DNA from 2 places in the Streptomyces sp. NBC_01431 genome. Region 1 is predicted to be linked to the other one. Evidence: predicted binding sites of a transcription regulator. Region 1 holds the regulator's gene; the other holds the start of a gene.

Region 1 (9,021 bases):
CCGGGTGCCGGTGTACGGCCCGGCCTCGCGGCGCCGCGCACCCCGCGCCCGTACCCCCGCGGGATCCACCGCCTCCGTCGACATGGCGGGCGGCCGCGGATGACCCCGTTTCCAGCAGGGAGCAGTACGCACGTGATGACCTACCTCCTGCGCCGGGCGCGCCGCGCGCTGCGCCGCCTCGGCGTCGACGTGGTGCGCCACCGCCCCGGCGCCGACGACCTGGTCCGCCTGCTCAGCCGGTACGAGATCGACCTGGTCATCGATGTCGGCGCGCACCGCGGCGACTTCGGCGCCCGGCTGCGCGAGGCGGGCTACCGCGGCCGCATCGTGTCCTTCGAGCCGCTGCGCGAGGCCCGCGCCGAACTGCGTCACCGCGCCGCCCTCGACGACACCTGGAGCGTCCTGCCGTACGCGCTCGGCGACCGCACCGGCACCGCGACCCTCAACGTCTCCGGCCACTGCGGCCCAGCGAGCTCCTTCCTGGAGATGATGCCCCGCCACCTCGCCGCCGCGCCCCGCACCGCGTACACGGGCGACGTCATCGTGGAGACGCGCCGCCTGGACGAGCTCTGGGAGCAGGTCACCGCCCCCGGCGAGCGGGTCTTCCTCGCGCTGGACGTGCAGGGGTACGAGGCTCAAGTCCTGGGCGGGGTGGGCGAGTTCGCCGACGAGATCTGCGGGCTGCGGATCGGCGCGCCGCTGGTGCCGCTCTTCAAGGGCGCCCCGCTCTTCGACGAGCTGCTCGCGCTGGCCCGGGAGGGGCTCGGCCTGACGCTGATGTCGATGGCACCGGGCCTCAGCGACCCCCGCGACGGCCGCCTGCTCCAGTGCGACCTGGTGCTGCTGCGCGAGGACAGCCCCCGCCCCGATGAGCAGGTGCCCGCGCAGGTCCCGGCCGCCGTGTGAGCCGTGCGGGCCTAGGCCCAGAAGCCCTGGTGGGTGGGGAAGCCCTCCCACGGGTCGCTCGGCGGGGCCGGGAGCGGGACGTAGGCGCGCAGCATGTGCTGGAGGGCGTGGCGTTCGGTGAGGCGGGCGGCGGCCCAGGTGCGCAACCCGGCCGCCCGGCGCAGCAGTTCGGCCGGGTCCTGGCGCAGCAGCTCCCGCACCCGGTCAGCCGCCTTGCGCGGGGTGTCCACCAGGTGCAGCCCGTGTTCGGGACCCGGCAGCCACTCCAGACCGGGGCGGCGCGGGCCGACGTGGGCGCGGCCCGCCCCGAGCGCGAGGGGGAGCCGTTCGCAGAAGTACCCGGCGTGGTGGCGGTGGTGGTGCCAGCCGACGGTGACCAGCGCGCGCCGCAGCGCCCCGGGCGACTCGGGGTGCTCCGGCCGGTACGGCATCGGGTCACCCGCGAGCAGGCCCCTCAACTCCCTTGCTAGCAGCCGGTGTTCGCGTCCGCGGCCGGCGATCAGGGCGACCCCGCTCGGTTCGTGGTGGGCGGGCTCGTCCAGGAAGGGCTGCGGCACGGTGTGCGGTACGTAGTGCACGGGGCGGCGGGCCGCGCGCTGGAGCAGTGCCGCCTGTGGGCCCATGGCCACGCTGTAGATCTCCTCCGCGCACCGCATCCAGACCAGGTTGCGCTCGCGGGGCGGCCGGCTCAGCCCGCTCCAGGCCTCGCCCTCCCACACCACGACGGGCGGCGCGCCGATGGCGCCGAGCCAGCCGAGCACGTCCCGGCGGCGCCAGGGGCGGGGTTGCGGCGACTGCACGAAGACCGCGCACGGGCGGACGTCGGCGGGCAGCGGCTGCCCGTCGCCGGGCACCACGCAGGCGTACCGGAGCAGCCCGTCGGCGGCGAGCGAGGCGAAGGCGGCCCCGAACCGGGTGTGCGGGCCCAGCGGGCCGCGCTCGTTGCCGATGTGCAGGACGAGGGGGGTGCGGGGGGTCATCGACGTACGCCTTCCTCGGTGCGGGAGGCTCATCATCGACGGACAAAAGGCGTGAAACGGAAAGGCCGGGCCGCTGGCCGGGGGTGAACGACCGGAAGGGTGCCGCCCGTTCGGGCCCGGTGTGAGCTGGCCCGACGGCTCTGATTGCCGGTAAGCGCAGGATAAAAGTTGAGTCGATGCCACTCAGCTCTGTTGACGCCGTGGGACGAGTGATGCATCCTTGAGCCAGTTCCACTCAAGTAGTCAGTTGGAGGAATCGAAATGGCACGTGCGGTCGGCATCGACCTGGGCACGACTAACTCCGTCGTCAGCGTTCTTGAAGGCGGCGAGCCCACCGTCATCACCAACGCAGAGGGCGCCAGGACCACGCCGTCCGTCGTCGCCTTCGCGAAGAACGGCGAGGTGCTGGTCGGCGAGGTCGCCAAGCGCCAGGCGGTCACCAACGTCGACAGGACCATCCGGTCGGTCAAGCGCCACATGGGCACCGACTGGAAGATCGAGCTCGACGGCAAGAGCTTCAACCCGCAGCAGATGAGCGCCTTCATCCTGCAGAAGCTGAAGCGTGACGCGGAGGCCTACCTCGGCGAGAAGGTCACCGACGCGGTCATCACCGTGCCGGCGTACTTCAACGACTCCGAGCGCCAGGCGACCAAGGAAGCCGGCGAGATCGCGGGCCTCAACGTCCTGCGCATCGTCAACGAGCCGACGGCCGCCGCCCTGGCCTACGGTCTCGACAAGGACGACCAGACCATCCTCGTCTTCGACCTCGGTGGCGGCACCTTCGACGTGTCCCTCCTGGAGATCGGCGACGGCGTCGTCGAGGTGAAGGCCACCAACGGTGACAACCACCTCGGTGGTGACGACTGGGACCAGCGCGTCGTCGACTACCTGGTCAAGCAGTTCCAGTCCGGTCACGGCGTGGACCTGTCCAAGGACAAGATGGCCCTCCAGCGCCTCCGCGAGGCCGCCGAGAAGGCCAAGATCGAGCTGTCCTCGTCCACCGAGACCTCGATCAACCTGCCCTACATCACGGCGTCCGCCGAGGGCCCGCTGCACCTGGACGAGAAGCTCACGCGCGCCCAGTTCCAGCAGCTCACCAGCGACCTCCTGGAGCGCTGCAAGACGCCGTTCCACAACGTCATCAAGGACGCGGGCATCAACCTGTCCGAGATCGACCACGTCGTTCTCGTCGGCGGTTCCACCCGCATGCCGGCCGTCGCCGAGCTCGTCAAGGAGCTGACCGGCGGCAACGAGGCCAACAAGGGCGTCAACCCGGACGAGGTCGTCGCCATCGGCGCCGCCCTCCAGGCCGGTGTCCTCAAGGGCGAGGTCAAGGACGTCCTGCTCCTCGACGTCACCCCGCTGTCCCTCGGCATCGAGACCAAGGGAGGGATCATGACCAAGCTCATCGAGCGCAACACCACGATCCCGACCAAGCGGTCCGAGATCTTCACGACGGCCGAGGACAACCAGCCGTCCGTGCAGATCCAGGTCTACCAGGGCGAGCGCGAGATCGCGGCGTACAACAAGAAGCTCGGGATGTTCGAGCTGACCGGTCTGCCGCCGGCCCCGCGCGGTGTCCCGCAGATCGAGGTCGCCTTCGACATCGACGCCAACGGCATCATGCACGTGACCGCGAAGGACCTCGGCACGGGCAAGGAGCAGAAGATGACCGTCACCGGCGGCTCCTCGCTGCCGAAGGACGAGGTCAACCGCATGCGTGAGGAGGCCGAGCAGTACGCGGAGGAGGACCACCGCCGCCGCGAGGCCGCCGAGAGCCGCAACCAGGGCGAGCAGCTCGTCTACCAGACCGAGAAGTTCCTCAAGGACAACGAGGACAAGGTCCCGGGCGAGGTCAAGACCGAGGTCGAGGCCGCCGTCGCCGAGCTGAAGGAAAAGCTCAAGGGCGAGGACTCGGCCGAGATCCGCACCGCCACCGAGAAGGTCGCGGCCGTCTCGCAGAAGCTGGGCCAGGCCATGTACGCCGACGCCCAGGCGGCGCAGGGTGCGGCGGGTGCCGAGGGCGCCCAGCAGGCCCAGCCCGGTGGCAAGGAGGACGACGTGGTCGACGCCGAGATCGTCGACGACGAGAAGCCGCACGACACGAAGGGCGGCGCCGCCTGATGACGGAGGAGACCCCGGGCTTCGAGGAGAAGCCCGACGTCCCCTCCGGCGCTCAGGAAGACGCCGAGCCGAAGGCCGCCGACTCCTCCGAGAAGGGGAAGGCGGCCCCGGCCGGGGACGCAGCCAAGGACATCGCTCTGCAGGCTCAGCTGGACCAGGCCCAGACGGCGCTCGCCGAGCGCACCGCGGACCTCCAGCGCCTCCAGGCCGAGTACCAGAACTACCGCCGCCGCGTGGAGCGGGACCGCGTCACGGTCAAGGAGATCGCCGTCGCCGGCCTCCTGACCGAGCTGCTGCCCACGCTCGACGACGTCGGCCGGGCCCGTGAACACGGCGAGCTGACCGGCGGCTTCAAGTCGGTGGCCGAGTCTCTTGAGACGGTCGCCGCGAAGATGGGCCTCCAGCAGTTCGGCAAGGAGGGCGAGCCCTTCGACCCGACGGTCCACGAGGCCCTGATGCACAGCTACGCGCCGGACGTCACCGAGACGACCTGCGTGGCGATCCTGCAGCCCGGGTACCGGATCGGCGAGCGTACGATCCGGCCCGCCCGGGTCGCGGTGGCCGAGCCCCAGCCGGGGGCGGCCGCCAAGGACGAGAAGTCGGACGACGAGGAGAGCGGTGGCCCCGACAAGGGCTGACGCAGCGGTCTTGGAAGCAGTGACCGTTCGGAAGGAGGGACGTCGATGAACACGAAGGACTTCGTCGAGAAGGACTACTACAAGGTTCTCGGCGTCCCCAAGGACGCCACCGATGCCGAGATCAAGAAGGCGTACCGCAAGCTCGCCCGCGAGAACCACCCGGACGCCAACAAGGGCGACACCAAGGCGGAGGAGCGCTTCAAGGAGATCTCCGAGGCCAACGACATCCTCGGCGACCCCAAGAAGCGCAAGGAGTACGACGAGGCGCGCGCCCTGTTCGGCAACGGCGGCTACCGGGCGGGTCCCGGGGCCGGCGGCGGCTTCAACTTCGACCTGGGCGACCTGTTCGGCGGGCAGCAGCCCGGCGGCGGCGCCGGGGCCGGCGGCTTCGGGGGCGGGCTCGGCGACGTGTTCGGCGGCCTGTTCAACCGGGGCGGCGCGGGCACCGGCACCCGCACCCAGCCGCGCCGCGGGCAGGACCTGGAGTCCGAGGTGACGCTCAGCTTCACCGAGGCGGTCGACGGCGCCACCGTCCCGATCCGGCTGTCCAGCCAGTCCCCCTGCAAGGCCTGCTCGGGCACCGGCGACAAGAACGGCACGCCCAGGGTGTGCCCGACGTGTGTCGGCACCGGCCAGGTCTCGCGCGGCTCGGGCGGCGGCTTCTCGCTGACCGACCCGTGCGTGGACTGCAAGGGCCGCGGCCTGATCGCCGAGAACCCGTGCGACATCTGCAAGGGCAGCGGGCGGGCCCGCTCCTCGCGCACCATGCAGGTCCGCATCCCGGCCGGCGTCAGCGACAACCAGCGCATCCGGCTGCGCGGCAAGGGCGCGCCGGGCGAACGGGGCGGCCCCGCGGGCGACTTGTACGTCGTCGTCCACGTGGACACCCACCCGGTCTTCGGCCGCAAGGACGACAACCTCACCATCACGGTGCCGGTCACCTATGTGGAGGCGGCGCTGGGCGGCGAGGTCAAGGTCCCCACCCTGGGCGGCCCCGCGGTCACCCTGAAACTGCCCGCGGGCACCCCCAACGGCCGTACGATGCGGGCGCGCGGCAAGGGCGCGGTCCGCAAGGACGGCACCCGGGGCGACCTGCTGGTCACGGTCGAGGTGGCCGTGCCGAAGGACATGGACGACAAGGCCCGCGAGGCCCTGGAGACCTACCGCGAGGCGACTGCGGGTGAGGACCCGCGGGCAGAACTGTTCCAGGCCGCGAAGGGAGCATGAGATGGACCCCCGCCGGAGTCGGAACCCGTACGAGTTGAACGACGAGACGCCGGTGTACGTCATCTCGGTGGCGGCCCAGCTCTCCGGCCTGCACCCGCAGACCCTGCGGCAGTACGACCGCCTCGGCCTGGTCTCGCCCGACCGCACGGCCGGGCGCGGCCGGCGCTACTCGGCCCGTGACATCGAACTGCTGCGTACGGTGCAGCAGTTGTCGCAGGACGAGGGCATCAACCTGGCGGGCATCAAGCGCATCATCGAGCTGGAGAACCAGGTCGCGGCGCTTCAGGCGAGGGTGGCCGAGCTGTCGTCGGCGGTCGAGGGCGCGGCCGTCGCCATGCGGCAGCGCGAGGCCCAGGTGCACGCTTCCTACCGCCGGGACCTGGTCCCGTACCAGGACGTGCAGCAGGCGAGCGCGCTGGTCGTGTGGCGCCCGAAGCGGGCGACGGAGTAGTCCGGGCCGTCCGCGGCCCCGCGAGCGCTCTCAGGGCCCGCTGTCCCCTCTCCCGGGGCGGCGGGCCTTGTGCGTGCCTCAGGCGTCCTGGTCGAGGATCCCCGACTGGGCGATGAGGAAGCCGAGTTGGGCCCGGCTGCCGCTGCCGAGGGCGGCGGCCAGCTTGGCTATGTGGGCGCGGCAGGTGCGCACGTTCATGCCGAGGCGGCGGGCGATGGCCTCGTCCACGTGGCCTTCCACGAGGAGTTTGGCGATGGAGCGCTGGACGCCGGTGATGCCGGCCGTCTCCAGGTGGTAGGGCACCTCGTCGTCCCAGGGCGTGGCGTACTGCCAGAACTGGTCGAAGACGCCCACCAGGTACTGCACGAGCCCCTCGTGGCGCAGTTCCAGGGCGACTTGGCGGTCGCTGCGCGCGGGTATGAAGGCGATCTTGCGGTCCATGATGATGAGCCGGTCGATGATCTCCTCAAGGGTCCGCACCTCCAGACCGTACGGAGCGATCCGTTCCACATAGCCGATGGTGGCGGAGTGGTGGCGGGCGGTGTGCTGGTAGAGGGTGCGCATCTCCACCCCGCGGGCCACCAGTGGCTCGATGCGGCGCAGGCCCGCCTCGAAGCTCTCGGGTCTGCGGCCGCTGCCCGGCTGGATGACGAGAAGCTCCTCGGTGCACTCGTCGATGACGCCGTCCAGGGTCGCGTTGATGAGCTCCAGGCCTTCGAGGACCGTGATCGCGTGGGTGCCGGTGAGGGCCGGCGTGGCGATCGACATGAACGGCTCGAAGGTGTTGGCAAGTGCGACGGAGAGCTTCCTGCGCTCCTGGATCTCGCGCTCCAGCGGCTGGGTCAGCAAGTTGAGCACCACCGTGGGCGGAACCGGGCGCAGGAGTTGCGCGTCATCCGGGTCGGGGCGGAGCAGGGTGAGATCGACCAGGCACGGGGCCGAGTCGGCCTCTGAGCGGGTAATTCCCCCGGTACGCAGGGCAAGCGCGTACAGAGCCGTTCCTGTCTCGCACAAGTCAACCGGGCCGTGATCGTGTCCTATATGCCCCTGATTCAACCTAGTTGCACCCCCCTCATCCTTTTGAATTACAGGAACATGATGCCTGGCTGCGCTGGTGCAAGCGCTCGGAGTGGGCCATCGTCGTATCCGCGGGGGGAGGTAATGATCAAAAGAGGTGGAGATCGGCCATGAGCAGGATGGTTCGAGCACTAAGCACGACAGCCGTTGTGGCGGCTGCTCTCTGCGCTCTCTCGGCGCCTGGGGACCTCACTTGGGAGAGCCACCCCGCGAAGGATGTCGCGTCCCGGCAGGACATCACCTGGGAGATCGCGCCGAAGGCGGCGACGGTCGCCCAGGACATCACCTGGGAGGTCGCTCCCGCGGGTGCTGTCGCATGAGCTTCCCGCCCGACGACCGTACTTTCCGTCGCGAAATGGCCACGGCCTACCGCTCTGGGTGGCACTTCATCGACCTCGCCACAGCAGTTCCCCATCGTGGCGATTCGTTGATGGTCACCCTGCTCGGTGAGCCGATCCTGATCGCACGTGAGGACGACGAGGACGTCCGTGCCTACCGGTGCCTGCGCCGGCCGCGCGGGGCGCCGCAGCCCATTCGCTGCGTTGTCCGGTACGGCATGGTCTTCGTGAATCTTGACCAACGCGACCACCAGCTTTTCGAGTCGGAGACACAACCCGATTCATCCACCGCCACCCCCCGCAGTGCCTGACGCGATCCCCCGTCGTTGTACATCGCGCAGGTGCTTCCCCCACACAGCGGCGCCATCGTGGACCTGAACACGATGGCGCCGCTGTGCTGTCCGGGCACGGACGGCGCTCGTCTCAGGTGTTGCCCATCGCCCTGGTCAGCCTGATCTCGATGAGCACCCGGTCCGGGTTCGGGGCCGGGGTCCGCTGGTAGCGCACCGCGTAGCGCTCCACCGCGTCCGCGATCAGCTCCGCCTCCGTGCGCACGACGGCGCGGCCCTCCAGGGTCGCCCAGCGCCTGCCCTCCAGCTGGCAGAGCGCGACCCGCGCGCCGGCCGGGTCCACCGCGAGGGCGGCCAGGATGTTGGCGACCTTGCGGCTCCCCTTGTTGGTGATGATCCGCGCCAGCCCCGCCTGTGGGTCGTACGTCGCCCCCACCGGCACCACGTGCGGCGAGCCGTCCGGCCGCTGGGTGGTCAAGGTGCAGATGTGGCGCTCGCGCCAGAAGCTGAGATAGGCGTCGTCGGGTTTGCGTACGTCGATGGCCATGGCCAAGCAACCTAGTCGCCGGACTCCCTTCCGACACCTTGAGCGGAATAGACTCAACTTTGTGTACGTTGGAAGGGTCATGGGTGGTGGGGCCATGCCCAGCCGTACGAGGAGGAGGAGCGAACGCACGTGGATGCCGAGCTGACCAACAAGAGCCGGGACGCGATCAACGCGGCAAGCAGCCGGGCCGTCGCCGGGGGCCACCCGGATCTGACCCCCGCGCATCTGCTGCTCGCGCTCCTGGAGGGCCAGGACAACGAGAACATCACCGACCTGCTGGCCGCCGTGGAGGCCGACCAGGCCGCCCTGCGCTCCGGCGCCGAGCGGATCCTGGCCGGGCTGCCGAGCGTGACCGGCTCCACGGTTCCCCCGCCGCAGCCCAACCGCGAACTGCTCGCCGTCATCGCCGACGCCGCCCAGCGCGCCAAGGAGCTGGGCGACGA
Region 2 (9,021 bases), 1.5 Mb from region 1:
CGGCGCACCGCCGAGGCCCACGTCGACACCTGTGACCTTTCTCACCCGCGTACGCCTCAGGCGACGGTGGTGCTGGCGCGTTGGGACGCTGCGGAGCTGGAGTACCTCGTCCTGTCGGACTCCGCGCTCCTCCTCGCATCCCCCGACGGCACGGTGCGGGCAGTCCTCGACGACCGCCTCGACCGGGTGCCGCGGGCTTTCCTGGTCAGTGACGCGGTGGCCGACGCGAGGGTCCGCAACAAGGAGGGCGGCTTCTTCACGGCGGCGGCGGACCCGTCGGTGGCGGCCCGCGCGGTGACCGGCCGCGAGCCGGTATCGCGAGTCCGTACGGTCCTCGCCCTCACGGACGGGGCGACCCGCTGGGTCGAGAAGTTCCACGAGGGCTCGTGGGCGGACTGCGTGGCACTGGTCCGCAAGGTGGGGCCGGAGGGGTTGATCGAGCGGGTCAGGGAACTGGAATCGGACTTCGTGGGGGGCGGGAAGCGCCACGACGACGCGACGGTGGTGGCAGCAGAGCTGTAGGCCCCCCGCCCCCGGGCTCCGCCCCCCGGACCCCGGACCCCGGACCCCGGCTCCTCGTACGCCGCAGAGGCCGGGCACCCCGGGCCACCGGCGGGCACCCCGTGGCAGAGCGAAGAACCTAGCCTTCCGCCGCCGCGTTCAGCTGCCGCAGGAGCCGGGCCAGTTCGGAGATCTCGGCGCGGTCCCAGCCCGCCAGCTTCCGGACGTACCGCTCGCGTCGCGCGTCCCGCACCCGGCCGAACCGCGCCTCCCCCTCCGCGGTGATGCGCACCAGCGACGCCCGCCCGTCCGCCGGGTCGGGTTCCCGGGCCACAAGCCCGAGGTCCTCAAGGGCGTGGAGTTGTCGGCTCATCGTCGCCTTGCCCACGCCGAAGTACCCGGCAAGCTCGGTCGCACGCTGCGGCCCCGCCTCTTCAAGGCGTACGAGCAGCCCGTACGCCGCCGGTTCCAGCTCGGGGTGGACCTCGCGGGCCATCTCACCGGACGAGGCCCTGGCCCGCCGCAGAAAGACCGCCAGCTCGCGTTCGAGCGCGAGGAACTCCTGATCCGGACCGTGCACATCGGCTCCCATTGCGTGGTGTGTCGTGACGGCACAGTATTTCCCAGCATGCTGTGCCCCCGGCACGCCGGCGGCCCCGGAGTCCGAAGTCGGACCCCGGACATGGCTCGTCATGAGGCGGCGGCGGGCGGGCATGACGCCCGGACCAACGGCGGATGAAAGTTTCTTCCAGGCCACGCCGTTGTCGCAGCGTGTCGCCACCGCCACAGGTCTGAACCAACGGCATACCCTGGGGCCTCTTTCGCGCCAGCGGTCTACGTGCGTAGCGTCTTTCCTGACATGTCCACAGCGACACGTCGGCATGTCGACCCAGGCCGTCAAGTCCCCAGCCCCACCGAGCCTTTCGGAGGCACGCAATGCCCGTGCACAGATCCGGAACGGCCCGCCGCGGACCCATTGCCGCGGCCGGGATCCTCCTCTCCTCCCTCGCCCTCGTCCTCGGCTTCACCGGCCCGGCGGGTGCCGCCGACGGGCCGGCGGGCGCCGCCGGCACCCCGGCACGCGGCTCCGCATCCATGGGCATGGGTGTCGCCGCGCACGACGGTGTGGGCGGTCCGCCGCGCGACACCCGCGAGCTTCAGACCGTACAGACGGAGGGCGTCGACACCAGCAGCCACAACGGCAACGTCGCCTGGTCCACCCTGTGGAACAGCGGCGTGAAGTGGGCCTACGTCAAGGCCACCGAGGGCACGTACTACAACAACCCCTACTTCCCGCAGCAGTACAACGGCTCGTACGACGTCGGCATGATCCGCGGCGCCTACCACTTCGCCACCCCGGACACCGCGAGCGGCGCCACCCAGGCCAACTACTTCGTGGACCACGGCGGCGGCTGGTCGCGCGACGGCCGGACCCTGCCGGGCGCCCTGGACATCGAGTGGAACCCGTACGGCGCGGCCTGTTACGGCAAGTCGGCGTCCGCGATGGTCAGTTGGATCGGCGACTTCCTCACCCAGTACCGGGCCCGCACCGGCCGGGACGCGGTGATCTACACCGCGGCCAGCTGGTGGAGCCAGTGCACCGGCAACTCGGGCGCCTTCGGCTCCACCCACCCGCTCTGGATCGCCCGCTACAACACCGACCCGGGCACGCTGCCGGCCGGGTGGGGCTACTACACGATGTGGCAGTACACCTCGTCCGGCCCGACGGTCGGCGACCACTCCCGTTTCAACGGCGCCTACGACCGGTTGCAGGCGCTCGCCAACGGCTGACCCGATCCGCCCCGGGGACCGGGCCTCCGGCGCCTCGTGCGCCGGGGGCCTTTCGTCGCGCCGAAACGGACCAGCACGTCGCACACCTGCCTCCCTCTCCCGCGAGGCATGCGCAAGGATGGAGCCATGCACAGGCTGGGAGTGGTGGGGCGGGTGATGGCTCTGGTCACGGCCGTCATGGTCGGTGGCGCGGGGTGCGGCGGACCGGCGGCCTCATCGCCGCAGGCGGGCGGCTCCCCGAGCGCGAGCGGTACGCCCGCGTCCTCCCCGCCCGGCATCCAGACCGCCGCCGTGGCCGCGCCGAAGATCCCGTCGGTCGGCGTGCTGGTCAGCGGCGACGACCACTACTGCACCGCGAGCGTGGTGGACAGCCCGCGGGGCAACGTCATCGCCACCGCCGCCCACTGCCCGGCCAGCCTGTCGCCCGACGGGCTCGAATTCGCGCCGGGCTTCTCCGGCGCCGCCAAGGGCACGTACCCGTACGGGAAGTGGAAGGTGCGGGCCATCCAGGTCGACGACAAGTGGAACGCGGACCAGGAGGACTCGGTGGACTTCGCCTTCCTCACCGTCGAGCCGGACGCCCAGGGCCGGAGCGTCCAGAGCGTGGTCGGCGCCTCGACGCCCGAGTGGGGCGCGGGCACCGACCAGCGGGTGACCGTGATCGGCTATCCGGTGGAGGACCACAACCCCGACAACCGTCCCATCATGTGCACCACCAACGCCGCGCGGGACCCCCAGGAGCCCGCGATGATGCGCATGCGGTGCGGCGGCTTCTGGGACGGCACGAGCGGCAGCCCCTGGCTGATCAGCTACCAGGGACCGGACCGGCCGGGGCGGATCATAGGCGTACTGAGCGGCGGCGACACGGATGCGGAGTCCACGGCCGCCCCGTTCGACGCGAGGGCCCACTCACTGTACGAGCGGGCCACTCGGGCCTGAGGCGGCCACGGCCACCCCGGAAGGCCTCATACCGGCGGACTTCGTTCTCTCCGGCACTTGGCGAGCGGGGCCGGGGGTAGAGCCCCCTGCGGCCCCGCCGCGCCGGGCGGTCACCGGAGGCCTGAAGCAGGCCCCCGGCGACCTCGTCGCGCTACGCGGCCGCCGCCACCACGACCTCCGCCGGGGCCAGCGCGATCTCCAGCACCTGCCGGACATCCGTCACCGGGTGCACCTCCAGCTTCTCCAGCACCTCCGCCGGGACGTCGTCCAGGTCCGCCTCGTTGCGCTTGGGGATCACGACGGTCGTGATCCCGGCCCGGTGCGCCGCGAGCAGCTTCTGCTTCAGGCCGCCGATCGGCAGCACCCGCCCCGTCAGGGACACCTCACCGGTCATCGCCACGTCCGTGCGGACCAGCCGCCCGGAAAGGAGCGAGGACAGCGCGGTGACCAGGGTGATGCCCGCGCTCGGGCCGTCCTTGGGGACCGCGCCCGCCGGGAAGTGGACGTGTACGCCCCGGTCCTTCAAGTCGCCCACCGGAAGCTCCAGTTCGGCCCCGTGCGAGCGCAGGAAGCTCAGCGCGATCTGGGCGGACTCCTTCATCACGTCACCGAGCTGGCCGGTGAGGTTCAGGCCCGCCGCACCCGTCTCCGGGTCGGCGAGTGAGGCCTCCACGAACAGGACGTCGCCGCCGGCGCCGGTGACGGCGAGGCCGGTGGCCACGCCGGGCACCGCGGTGCGCCGCTCGGCCGGGTCCTGGGCGGACTCGGGCACGTGGTGCGGGCGGCCGATCAGCTTGCGCAGATGGTCGGGAGCGATGGTGAACGGCAGCTCCTGGTCGCCCAGCTCGTGCTGCGCGGCCACCTTGCGCAGCAGCCGGGCGATGGAACGCTCCAGGTTCCGCACGCCCGCCTCCCGCGTGTACTCCCCCGCGAGCTTGCGCAGCGAGGCGTCCTCAAGGACGACCTCGCCGGACTCGAGACCGGCCCGCTCCAGCTGGCGCGGCAGCAGGTGGTCCCGGGCGATGACGACCTTCTCGTCCTCGGTGTAGCCGTCGAGCCTGACCAGTTCCATGCGGTCGAGCAGCGCCTCGGGGATGGCTTCGAGGACGTTGGCGGTGGCGAGGAAGACGACATCGCTCAGATCGAGCTCGACCTCCAGGTAGTGGTCGCGGAAGGTGTGGTTCTGCGCCGGGTCGAGGACTTCGAGGAGGGCAGCCGCGGGGTCGCCCCGGAAGTCGGAGCCCACCTTGTCGATCTCGTCGAGCAGCACCACCGGGTTCATCGACCCGGCCTCCTTGATGGCCCGCACGATCCGGCCGGGCAGCGCGCCGACGTAGGTGCGCCGGTGGCCGCGGATCTCGGCCTCGTCCCGTACACCGCCGAGCGCGACGCGCACGAACTTGCGGCCCATCGCGTGGGCCACCGACTCACCGAGCGAGGTCTTGCCGACGCCGGGCGGGCCGACGAGCGCGAGCACCGCGCCGCCGCGGCGGCCGCCGACGACCCCGAGGCCCCGGTCCGCGCGCCGCTTGCGCACCGCCAGGTATTCGGTGATGCGCTCCTTCACATCGGCGAGGCCCGCGTGCTCGGCGTCGAGGATCGCCCGTGCGCCCCGGATGTCGTACACGTCCTCGGTGGTCTCGTTCCACGGCAGTTCGAGCACGGTGTCGAGCCAGGTCCTGATCCAGGAGCCCTCCGGCGACTGGTCGCTGGCGCGCTCCAGCTTGTCGACTTCCTTGAGGGCGGCCTCCCGGACCTTCTCGGGGAGGTCGGCGGCCTCGACGCGGGCGCGGTAGTCGTCGCTCTCGTCCTCCTCGCCGCCCTCGCCGTTGAGCTCGCGCAGCTCCTTGCGCACGGCGTCGAGCTGGCGGCGCAGCAGGAACTCGCGCTGCTGCTTGTCCACGCCTTCCTGGACGTCCTTGGCGATGGACTCGGCGACGTCCTGTTCGGCGAGGTGCTCGCGCAGCTGCTCGGTGGCGAGCTTGAGGCGGGCCACCGGGTCGCTCGTCTCCAGGAGCTCGACCTTCTGGGCGGTCGTCAGGAACGGCGAGTAGCCGGAGTTGTCGGCGAGCGCGGACACGCCCTCGATCTGCTGCACCCGGTCGACGACCTGCCAGGCCCCGCGCTTCTTGAGCCAGTTGGTGGCGAGTGCCTTGTATTCCTTGACGAGTTCGCCGACGTGTCCGGGCAGCGGGTCGGCGAGGATCTCCTCGACACGGGTGCCCTCCACCCAGAGCGCGGCGCCCGGCCCGGTGGTCCCGGCGCCGATCCGCACGCGATGCCGGCCCCGGATGAGGGCGCCCGGGTCCCCGTCGGACAGCCGTCCGACCTGCTCGACGGTCCCGAGCACACCGGTCGCGGCGTACGTTCCGTCGATCCGCGGCACGAGCAGCACCTGCGGCTTCCCCGCCTCCGCGCGCGCATCGGCCTGGGCGGCCTCGACGGCGGCCCGCACCTCGGTGTCGGACAGGTCGAGCGGCACCACCATGCCGGGCAGCACGACCTCGTCGTCGAGCGGCAGCACGGGCAGGCTCATCGGTGTGTACGCCGCGTACGCCGTGGATTCAGCAGCCATGATCTCCCCTTCGGCAGTCAAGTTGAGCTATGCCGACTCAATGCAGCTGAGTCGAGGAATGTTCCCCAGGCGCTGTTCGCTCTGAGCGATCACACATTCAAGCCGCCCCATGTAAGACTTCCTACCGAACTTCAGCCATTACGCACAGGGGGTTGGCAATGACGGCGACAGTGACGGACGAGTCCACGGTCGGCACGCTCGTACGGTCCTGGATCGACGGCTGGATCGTGTCGCGGGGGACCTCGGACCCGGCCGACCGGCCCTGGGGCTGGACGATCGACGCCGGACACGTCAACCACGTGTCGCGCCATGTGCTTCCCGCCCCCGCCGAGGCCGACGTCCGCGCGCTCGTCGCCGCGACGAGCGCGCCCGGCACCTGGCTGAAGCTGTTCGCCGACGACGACACGGTGCGGCCCTGGGTGGGCGAGGGCTGGCACTTCGACAAGCCCGGCTACCTGATGACGGTCCCGCTCGCCGCCGAACGGCCCGCGATCCCCGCCGGGTACACCCTCACGTCGTGGACCCGGGGCGGCGTCACCCGGATCCTGGTCCGCACCGCCGAGGGCCACTTCGCGGCGCGCGGCCAGGTCGCCGCGACCGGCCCGACGGCGGTCGCCGACCAGATCGAGACCGACCCGGGACACCAGCGCCGCGGCCTGGGCAGCCTGGTGATGCGAACCCTCCAGAACACGGCGTACGAAGCGGGCGCCACCACCGGCGTCCTGGTGGGCACCCCCGAGGGCCGCTCCCTGTACACGTCCCTGGGCTGGCGCACCCACTCACCGATGGCGAGCCTGTACTTCAAGCCGACACCGGCCTGAGCGCTCTCCCTATATCGCGGAGCCGGACGCTGCCGGGCGGGGCGTTGCGGTCCGCGCGCCGACCCTGCGCACCGCCGGCCAGCACGCCACGCCCACCAGCAGGGCCACCGGATGACCCCACGCGGCGAGCGGCTCCACCAGTTCCACGAGGTCCTGGACCAGCAGCACCCCCACCACACCGAGCGCCGCCCAGCGCACGAGCGGGGTGAGCAGGCCGGTGAGCGCGCCCACGGTCGCCATCAGGCCGAAGCTGATGCCGTAGTCCAGGCGGTGCAGCGAGCTCTGGGGCAGGTGCCCGGCGAGCACCGCCACAGCGACCGGGAGCTCGGTGGCCAGGGTCGCCACGACGTGGCCGAGCAGGAAGACGCCCGCCGTGCGCCAGCCGCCGATGCGGCGCTCCAGCGCGGCGAGCACGAAGACGAAGACGAGCGCGTACGGGGACGCGATACCCCCGGCGATCCACAGCGCGCTCGCGAGCAGGGTGGGGACCGGCGCGGCCGACAGGTGGGCCACATCGGTGCTCGACCCCTGGAGCAGGGCGTCCACGGTGTGCGGGTCGCCGTACTCGGTGTACATCGAGGTCGCCAGGAGCAGCAGGGCGTAGCCGAAGGCGAACGGCGTGGACGCGGGCGAGGGCAGCAGGTCCCGGACCCGGGCGAGCCCGGTCCGCGGTCCGGGGACCGGGCTCGCCGCGGGCTCGGCGACGGTCCGCGGCGGCGGTATCGCGCCGAGGAGGCCGGGGGCGGCGAGGTCCACGGATTCGGCGGCGGGGTCGGCTGATTCGAGCGGGTGCACCGGGTGGGCCCCTTCCCGGGGCCGCGTCGCCGCGTCCCGAATCGTCAAGCCACGCCCGCCTGCCCGGCCGTGTTCCGTGCTCGCTTACGTCCCTACAACGCTCACCCTCCGCGAACGACTCCGGAGGCGTCTATGGCGTGCGCCACACCGGGCAACCTTTGACACATTCCGTGCGTCGGGAGCGGAATCCGGCTGCACCGGCGGCGCCGGGCACGGCATCCTCACAGCCATGGACGACATCGCCACCCTCGACCGGCGCCAGGGACCGCACGGGGAAGTCGTGCTGCGGCAGCGCGGAGCGCACTTCGAGATCATCGCCAACGGGTGCTTCCTGATGGACACTTCGGACGGCCGTTCGGAACGCCTCCTCATCGATGCGGCGTACGACACACTTGCGGCCGCCACCGCTCGGCCCTCCCTCCTCATCGGCGGACTCGGCGTCGGCTTCTCGCTCGCCCACGCCGCACGGGACGCCCGCTGGGGCCAAATCGCCGTACTGGAGAGGGAACAAGCCATCATCGACTGGCACCGCGGGGGTCCGCTCGGCGCCATCTCGGGCCCGGCTCTGGCCGATTCCCGTACCCGGATCATCCACGCCGATCTGGTCGATTACGTACGTACCGCGCAGGACACCTACGACGCGCTCTGCCTCGACATCGACAACGGACCCGACTGGACGGTCACGGAGGGCAACAGCGGGCTCTACTCACCGGCCGGACTCGCCCACTGCGTACGGCGGTTGAACCCGGGCGGGGTGCTCGCCGTCTGGTCCGCGCAGCCGTCCCCGGCCTTCGAGCGGACTCTCCGGTATGCCGGATTCACCGGGGTACATACCGAAGAGATCCGAGTTGCCCGGGGCGTCCCTGACGTGGTCCATCTCGGCGTTCGCCCTGCGTAGCCGAGAGGCGGAAAGTGCCTCTAGTCTCTGACCGACACAGGGGATCACCCCACGGATCCCCGGGCGAGCACAGTCAGGGCGGGGCAACCGATGGAGCAGACACACACCGGGCACAACGGCGTCGCGGCGACCCCGGGCGCCCAGCGCAGGGTGCTGGTCGTCGAGGACGACACGACGATCGTCGACGCCATCGCGGCCCGTCTGCGGGCCGAGGGCTTCCAGGTGCAGACGGCCGTCGACGGCCCCGCCGCCGTCGACACGGCGGAGGCCTGGCAACCGGACCTGATGGTCCTCGACATCATGCTGCCCGGCTTCGACGGGCTTGAGGTCTGCCGCCGGGTCCAGGCCCGCCGGCCGGTGCCGGTCCTCATGCTGACCGCCCGCGACGACGAGACGGACATGCTGGTCGGGCTCGGCGTCGGCGCGGACGACTACATGACCAAGCCGTTCTCGATGCGCGAGCTCGCGGCCCGGGTGCACGTTCTGCTGCGCCGGGTGGAGCGCGCGGCCCTGGCCGCCGCCACCCCGCGCACCGGCATACTGCGCCTGGGCGAGCTGGAGATCGACCACGCCCAGCGCCGGGTGCGGGTGCGCGGCGAGGACGTCCACCTGACGCCGACCGAGTTCGACCTGCTGAGCTGCCTGGCGAACACGCCGCGCGCCGTGCTCTCCCGCGAGCAGCTGCTCGCCGAGGTGTGGGA

Evidence for each region. Region 1 encodes HspR, which represses chaperone genes until heat shock. Its sites were predicted from a motif close to TTGAGNNNNNNNNNCTCAA; they were not measured.
Region 2: the regulator HspR is predicted to act here: its motif matches at 5,829-5,847, upstream of lon (endopeptidase La).

Annotation. Positions count from the first base shown of each region.
Region 1 is NZ_CP109496.1:4,331,444-4,340,464, forward strand. It holds gene OG522_RS19925 (MraY family glycosyltransferase) at 1-103, shown strand, start outside; gene OG522_RS19930 (FkbM family methyltransferase) at 136-906, shown strand; gene OG522_RS19935 (hypothetical protein) at 918-1,886, opposite strand; gene dnaK (molecular chaperone DnaK) at 2,148-4,010, shown strand; gene grpE (nucleotide exchange factor GrpE) at 4,010-4,648, shown strand; gene dnaJ (molecular chaperone DnaJ) at 4,694-5,875, shown strand; gene OG522_RS19955 (heat shock protein transcriptional repressor HspR) at 5,877-6,326, shown strand; gene OG522_RS19960 (helix-turn-helix transcriptional regulator) at 6,405-7,340, opposite strand; gene OG522_RS19965 (hypothetical protein) at 7,553-7,723, shown strand; gene OG522_RS19970 ((2Fe-2S)-binding protein) at 7,720-8,052, shown strand; gene OG522_RS19975 (pyridoxamine 5'-phosphate oxidase family protein) at 8,165-8,578, opposite strand; gene clpB (ATP-dependent chaperone ClpB) at 8,708-9,021, shown strand, end outside.
Region 2 is NZ_CP109496.1:2,788,122-2,797,142, forward strand. It holds gene OG522_RS12645 (hypothetical protein) at 1-522, shown strand, start outside; gene OG522_RS12650 (MarR family winged helix-turn-helix transcriptional regulator) at 641-1,093, opposite strand; gene OG522_RS12655 (lysozyme) at 1,438-2,292, shown strand; gene OG522_RS12660 (trypsin-like serine peptidase) at 2,419-3,231, shown strand; gene lon (endopeptidase La) at 3,383-5,806, opposite strand; gene OG522_RS12670 (GNAT family N-acetyltransferase) at 5,965-6,627, shown strand; gene OG522_RS12675 (rhomboid-like protein) at 6,637-7,422, opposite strand; gene OG522_RS12680 (spermidine synthase) at 7,652-8,320, shown strand; gene OG522_RS12685 (response regulator transcription factor) at 8,411-9,021, shown strand, end outside.